Regions from separate parts of the Salinivibrio costicola subsp. alcaliphilus genome, predicted to be linked through region 3. Evidence: predicted binding sites of a transcription regulator. Region 3 holds the regulator's gene; each other region holds the start of a gene.
The links. Region 3 encodes CRP, which controls carbon source genes, mostly activating them, when cyclic AMP is high. Its sites were predicted from a motif close to TGTGANNNNNNTCACA; they were not measured.
Positions count from the first base shown of each region.

Region 1: dinG (ATP-dependent DNA helicase DinG) is a predicted target of CRP. The motif match lies at 1,018-1,033, and genes of this name have one in related genera.
Region 2: BZJ21_RS05700 (CTP synthase) is a predicted target of CRP. The motif match lies at 1,015-1,030, and genes of this name have one in related genera.

Region 1 is NZ_MUFR01000001.1:98,692-100,968, forward strand. Features, by position in the region: gene BZJ21_RS00445 (porin) at 1-588, opposite strand, end outside; gene dinG (ATP-dependent DNA helicase DinG) at 1,125-2,277, shown strand, end outside.
Region 2 is NZ_MUFR01000012.1:16,634-18,910, reverse strand. Features, by position in the region: gene relA (GTP diphosphokinase) at 1-114, shown strand, start outside; gene mazG (nucleoside triphosphate pyrophosphohydrolase) at 165-959, shown strand; gene BZJ21_RS05700 (CTP synthase) at 1,115-2,277, shown strand, end outside.
Region 3 is NZ_MUFR01000002.1:120,829-123,105, reverse strand. Features, by position in the region: gene BZJ21_RS01265 (phosphoribulokinase) at 1-572, shown strand, start outside; gene crp (cAMP-activated global transcriptional regulator CRP) at 822-1,454, shown strand; gene BZJ21_RS01255 (DUF1338 domain-containing protein) at 1,573-2,277, opposite strand, start outside.

The DNA.
Region 1 (2,277 bases), on a different contig from region 3:
TACGTCGTCACCTAAATTACCAGCGTTGATCGCTTCTGGGCTGCCATCGTCAATGCCATCGCTCTTATCAGTGTAGGTTGCAGCACCGTAGAAAGTACCGTTGTCATACACGTATTTACCGACTTGAGCAGCTTGCTCATAGTCTGCACCAAAGCTGTTTGCTGACAGCTCGTAATCTTTAGTGATGCCAGAATCCAGCAAATATTGACGACCGGCAGTAAACTGACCCCAGTCACCTTTAAAACCTACGTAAAGCTCGTCATTTTCGACGTTCGAGCGACTTTCTCCTGTAGGAATACCTTTTTTGTCATAGTTACTGTTGGCATCGTTCATTTCAAATTCAAATGCCATTGCACCGATAACAGAAAGCTTATCTGATACTGCAACTTCAGTATTAATTGCAAAGTCACCGTCGTCCAACTTCCATGCACCGTCACGGTTGTTACCGATTTCTTGAATGTACTGAACTTCAGCGGCACCCGATGCGTCGACTTTAACGCCTTCTGCGTCATATAGGTTGATGCTTGCTGATGCTGAGCCAGCAGCCAGCAGAGCTGGTACTGCCATTGCTAGAATAGTCTTTTTCATGGTTAATCCACTGCCTTTTCTATTTAGTCATTATGAGTTCCTTCATGGAACTCTGTTTTATGGTGACTGTCACTCTGTTACGTGCAACAAGCGCTGCAAAGCACAAAATGCCAGTTCACTGAAACTTCGTGGCTAATCGTGCAGAACATTTGTGGTTCTGTCAACTGGCTGGAAGCGCATTACATTTTAGAAAAAATCCTTTATAAAACAGTAAGTTAATAAACAACAATGAACAAGGATCACAGTTTAACTTTTATTCACATTGTGGTTTTGTGAAAGTTAACAACAAAATATTGCAAGATAAAATTCTAATTAGTGCCTTTTATTATCCAATCTTTAGAATAAAAAACTAATCAAAAGCTTAAATACGGCTTTTTGTTAATCAAACGGCAGATCAGCAAGATAGCAGCGAATGGTTCAAATTAAATTCGTGACCAAGATCTCATATCTGTAAGGAAAACTTACATTTCGCGATCGTTTTCACGTTTTTTCCCCGTGTTATACTGGGGCTTATCCTTTACTACTCGGACCTGTTGATGCTCAGCCCTGCCGTAAAATCAGACATTCGCGCGTGCTACCAGACGCTACAAGACCAACTTCCCCACTTTATTCCGCGCAAAGCTCAAAACTATTTAGTGGCAGAGCTGGCCAAAACCTTGGCGGGTGATTATGACCCCAAGCGTCGGCTACTGGTGGCCGAGGCCGGCACTGGGGTGGGCAAATCAATGGCGTATTTGATGGGCGCGATTCCGTTTGCGCTTAACAACAATAAAAAAGTGGTGGTGTCGACCGCAACCGTGGCGTTGCAAGAGCAGCTCGCCGATAAAGATATCCCGTTTTTTCATCGTATCTGCCCCAAGCCGTTTGATTTTATCTTGGCCAAGGGGCGGCAGCGCTATTGCTGTGCACACAAGCTGAGTGCAGTGGCAGAGACCGAGAGCATCCAAGGGGCGCTATTTGCTCAAAAACCCAAGCGCAGCGAGCAATTGTTGCTGAATGATCTTTACGTTGCCCTGAGTCGAGGAAAATGGGATGGCGACCGCGACAGCTGGCCCAAACCGATTGCCGATCACCTATGGCAAGCGATCTCCTCTGACAAACACACCTGCCATGCTGGCCTGCCCGCTCACCGTGGTTGCCCCTTTGCCAAAGCACGCGAGGCAATGGATAAAGCCGATGTGGTGGTGGTCAATCACAGCTTGCTGCTCGCCGATCTCGAACTCGGCGGCGGGGTGATCTTGCCCGAGCCAGAGCAGTGCCTGTATATGATTGACGAGGCGCACCACCTTCCCACGGTGGCGCGTGACTTCTCAGCGGCCAGTGCCAGTTTGCTCGGCGTGGTCGGTTGGCTAGAAAAGCTGAACCAAGCCGCTACCAAGTTGGGAAATACCGCGGATATGACGCGCGCACACCGCTTTGTTGATAGCTTACTCGAGGCGATACAAACCCTGATCCCAGGGTTACGCGAGGCAAAAAACATGCTCAGTCAACTGTCGCTCAACGACGACGGTTGTTATCGCTTTGCCGACGGTGAACTGCCCGAAGCCCTGATTGCGCCCAGTGAACAGCTTAAAACCGCGAGCAAAAAAGCCCATCAGGCATTGGGAAAGATCCATGATTTGATCAATGAGCGTCTGAAAGAAAATGACATTTCTGCCAAACTGGCTGATCCGGCGCTCGCCGAAACCG
Region 2 (2,277 bases), on a different contig from region 3:
CAAATGTCGATCATGGACTTTGATCTCGAAATCTCTGATTTAGATACCTTAAGCCGCGTTGTAAACCGGCTTGAACAAGTGAAAGACGTGGTCGAAGCGAAACGCCTCCGCTAATACATTCGCCCTGTTTCGACAGGGCGTTTTTTTCATGAAGGAACCTTCTTATGGCGTCAATTGACAACTTACTGACGATCATGGCGACCTTACGCGACCCTAATCATGGTTGTGACTGGGACAAGGCACAAACCTTTGCCTCTATCGTGCCTCATACCTTAGAAGAGGCGCACGAAGTGGCTGACGCCATCGAGCGTAAAAACTGGTCGGACCTAAAAGATGAGTTGGGCGACCTTCTTTTTCAAATTGTGTTCTACAGTCAATTAGGGCGCGAACAACATCGATTTGATTTTGACGATGTCGTCAGTGCAGTGTGCGATAAGCTCACGCGTCGTCACCCTCACGTATTCGGTCCTAAAGATGCGGACGGGAAGCCATTAAGCTCGCCTGATTGGGAAGATATTAAGGCGCAAGAGCGCGCAGAGAAAATGCCCTCAACCCAATCCTGCAGTCTATTAGATGGCGTGACTCAGGGGTTGCCCGCGTTAACTCGCGCCCACAAGCTACAAAAACGATGTGCAAGGGCAGGGTTTGATTGGCCAACCGTGGCGCCGGTTATCGAGAAAGTGCGAGAAGAGCTGGAAGAGGTCGAACATGAATTGGCACAGACACCGGTTGACGCAAGCCGTGTGGAAGACGAAGTTGGCGATCTTTTGTTTGCTGTCGTCAATGTCGCGCGCCACCTAGGCACGGATGCTGAGCAGGCGTTGCGCGCAGCCAATCAGAAATTTGAACGTCGCTTTCGTGGCGTTGAAAACCAATTACGTGATAATGGAAAAAATATTCAACAATGTCAGCTGGATGAACTAGAATCGGCGTGGCAAGCGGTTAAAAAAGACGAGTAAGGCAATATCCTGTAATTGGCATAATTGATTTGTGACAATTAAAAACACCAGGGTGTGTGGTAGCTTTCACATTGTGGGAGTCAGTGGGGTCTGGTATCATAATATCCCGTCCAGAACTTCATTTATTTCCTCTAAATCCAACTCTCAGGTTTAGCATGACGACGAACTACATTTTTGTTACGGGCGGTGTTGTATCCTCCCTCGGTAAGGGTATTGCTGCAGCCTCATTAGCAGCCATTCTTGAAGCGCGTGGCCTTAACGTCACCATCATGAAACTCGACCCTTATATTAACGTGGATCCAGGGACAATGAGCCCTACCCAGCACGGAGAAGTATTCGTCACGGAAGACGGCGCAGAGACCGACCTTGATCTCGGTCACTATGAGCGCTTCATTCGCACTAAAATGACCAAGCGTAATAACTTTACTTCTGGCCGTGTTTATGCGGATGTACTGCGCAAAGAGCGCCGTGGAGACTACCTGGGGGCGACCATTCAGGTGATCCCACATATTACCAACTCGATCAAAGATCGCATCGTCGCAGGCGGTGAAGGTCACGATATTGTGATCGTCGAGATCGGCGGAACGGTCGGTGATATTGAATCATTACCATTTTTGGAAGCGATTCGTCAGTTGACGGTAGACGTGGGCCGCGAACATGCCATGTTCATGCATCTGACATTAGTGCCTTACTTGGCTGCGGCAGGCGAAGTAAAAACCAAGCCGACCCAGCACTCAGTAAAAGAGCTTCTGTCGATTGGTATTCAGCCGGATGTGCTGGTATGCCGTAGTGAGCGTCCAATTCCTGCCAATGAACGCGCTAAGATTGCGCTGTTCTGTAATGTGGCGGAAAAAGCGGTGATCACCATGAAAGACGTCGACTCTATTTACAAGATCCCATCGTTGATCCGTTCGCAAGGGTTGGACGATTTGGTGTGCAAGCGCTTTGGCATTGAAGCCGTAGAAGCTGACTTGTCTGAATGGGAGCAAGTGAGCTACGAAGAAGCCAACCCAATGGGTGAAGTCACCATTGGTATGGTCGGTAAGTACATTGAATTGCCGGATGCGTACAAGTCCGTCAATGAAGCGTTAAAACATGGTGGGTTGAAAAATCGCCTGACCGTCAACATCAAGTACGTGGATTCACAAGATCTTGAAACCCGCGGCAGTGAAATGCTGAAGGACTTGGACGCGATTCTCGTCCCTGGTGGATTTGGTGACCGCGGCATTGAAGGTAAGATCCTTGCGGCACAATATGCACGTGAAAACAATGTGCCGTATCTGGGTATTTGTCTTGGTATGCAGGTGGCGTTGATTGA
Region 3 (2,277 bases):
CCTTTGATGAAGCGGTGCCCTACAATCAAATGCCAGGGACCTTCACACCATGGCAGGATTTACCCGACAATACCAACGTACTATTTTACGAAGGCTTGCACGGCGGTGTGGTTGATGGTGAGGTCAATGTCTCCCAACATGTCGACCTATTGATTGGTATGGTCCCGATCGTCAACCTTGAGTGGATTCAGAAATTTGTCCGCGATACCCGCGATAGGGGCCACTCACGCGAAGCGGTCACCGACTCAATTGTGCGGTCGATGGACGATTATTTGCATTATATTACGCCGCAATTCTCACGCACTCACATTAACTTTCAACGGGTGCCGACGGTCGATACCTCCAACCCACTGAACGCCAAAGGCATTCCTTCGTTGGATGAGAGCTTTGTGGTGATCCGCTTTCGAGGGATGAAAAACGTCGACTTTCCTTATCTGCTGCAAATGATCACGGGGTCTTTTATGTCACGGCATAATACACTCGTCGTGCCAGGCGGTAAGATGGGCTTTGCGATGGAACTTATCATCCGTCCATTGATTCAGCAGCTAATCGAAAAAGGCAAGATTGGCTAGGGCGTAGCGCATCTATCGTGTATTACTTCTCAAGCCGTGATCTTAGCCACGTTTTTGCCAGGTTTTTAGGCGGTTGGCCTAGATCAAAATCAAGAAATTGCTAACAAAAAAAGATACACTCTTGTTAACATACAGTGAGCTTGTAGCCCGCGCCCAGACTTCGTATTCTGTGCATAGATCTGGTGGGTTACCCCTCAGACAAAGATAGGACGTTGTTGCCGGGCAACACATGCAGAGGAAATAAGTTATATGGTTCCAGGAAAACCTCAAACAGACCCTACACTCGAGTGGTTCCTTTCACATTGTCACATCCACAAGTATCCGTCTAAAAGCACGCTGATTCATGCAGGCGAAAAAGCGGAGACCTTGTATTACATCGTGAAAGGGTCTGTCGCCGTTCTAATCAAAGATGAAGAAGGCAAGGAAATGATCCTGTCTTATCTTAACCAAGGTGATTTTATCGGTGAGCTAGGCCTTTTCGAAGATGATCAGGAGCGTACCGCTTGGGTTCGGGCTAAGTCTCCTTGTGAAGTGGCAGAAATCTCATTCAAAAAGTTCCGCCAACTGATCCAGGTTAACCCTGATATATTAATGCGTTTGTCCTCACAAATGGCGCGCCGTTTGCAAGTGACCAGCCAAAAAGTGGGGGATCTTGCCTTCCTGGACGTCACGGGCCGTATTGCGCAAACCTTGTTGAATTTAGCGAAGCAACCCGATGCCATGACGCACCCTGATGGCATGCAAATTAAGATCACACGTCAAGAAATTGGCCAAATCGTTGGTTGTTCACGTGAAACCGTGGGGCGTATTCTTAAAATGCTGGAAGAGCAAAATCTTATTTCAGCCCATGGTAAAACCATCGTGGTATACGGCACACGCTAATCGCGCCGCTCTCTGTATCACCAACCGACGCCCTGGCGTCGGTTTTTCTTTTTAAAACAAAAAAAAGGAAGAGCGAACTCTTCCTTAACCGTTTAGGCCTCGTTATATCCACTATTTGTTAGTGCGTGCTCTCAAAAATTTTATCCGCTGAAGCGGCAACAAACCCCTGGTACAACTCACCGTTGGGCAACACATAACGCTTAGCAAACTCATAAAACCCACCTGGAATGGTTTGCGTGCCATCAGGGAAAACAACAGGGACACGGTCAGCCATGGTGGAGGATTGCTCCAGATAAACGGATGCGTCCCCTTTTACTTCCCCACCCGCTTCGTTAATTGCAAAGCCATTGTCTCGCAGCTTTTGATTAACCGATTGGCAATGATCATGCGCCTTTAACTGATTGACACTCACTGTGAAATGATTCGCGCCATAACCGTGCGCGGCTACCCAGGACGCGTATTCACTCTCCTCAGCAAGCGCTTGATAGGTGGCGCTATCGATGTCCCAAAGCCGCCCCTGATGAAGAAAATCGCTCCCTGTTAGTGACGACGCATCGACTTGTGTCACCAGCTTATGAACAATGGCTTGCAGCGCAGGCGAGCATTGCTCGACCATCAATTCACTGATAAACACTTTCGGCATCAAAGGATCGGGGTGCTCGAAATGGCAGGCATTGAGCTTTTTCGCTTCAAAGGTATAGTCCCCTTTTTGCTGATAGCCTAGCGCCAGGAAGGGGCGCGCCAAGACCTCAAGCCCAACCTTGGGCAAACCAAATGTCCGCAAGGCAATATGATCATTGATTAAAGGCTGCCCTTCTTCGAG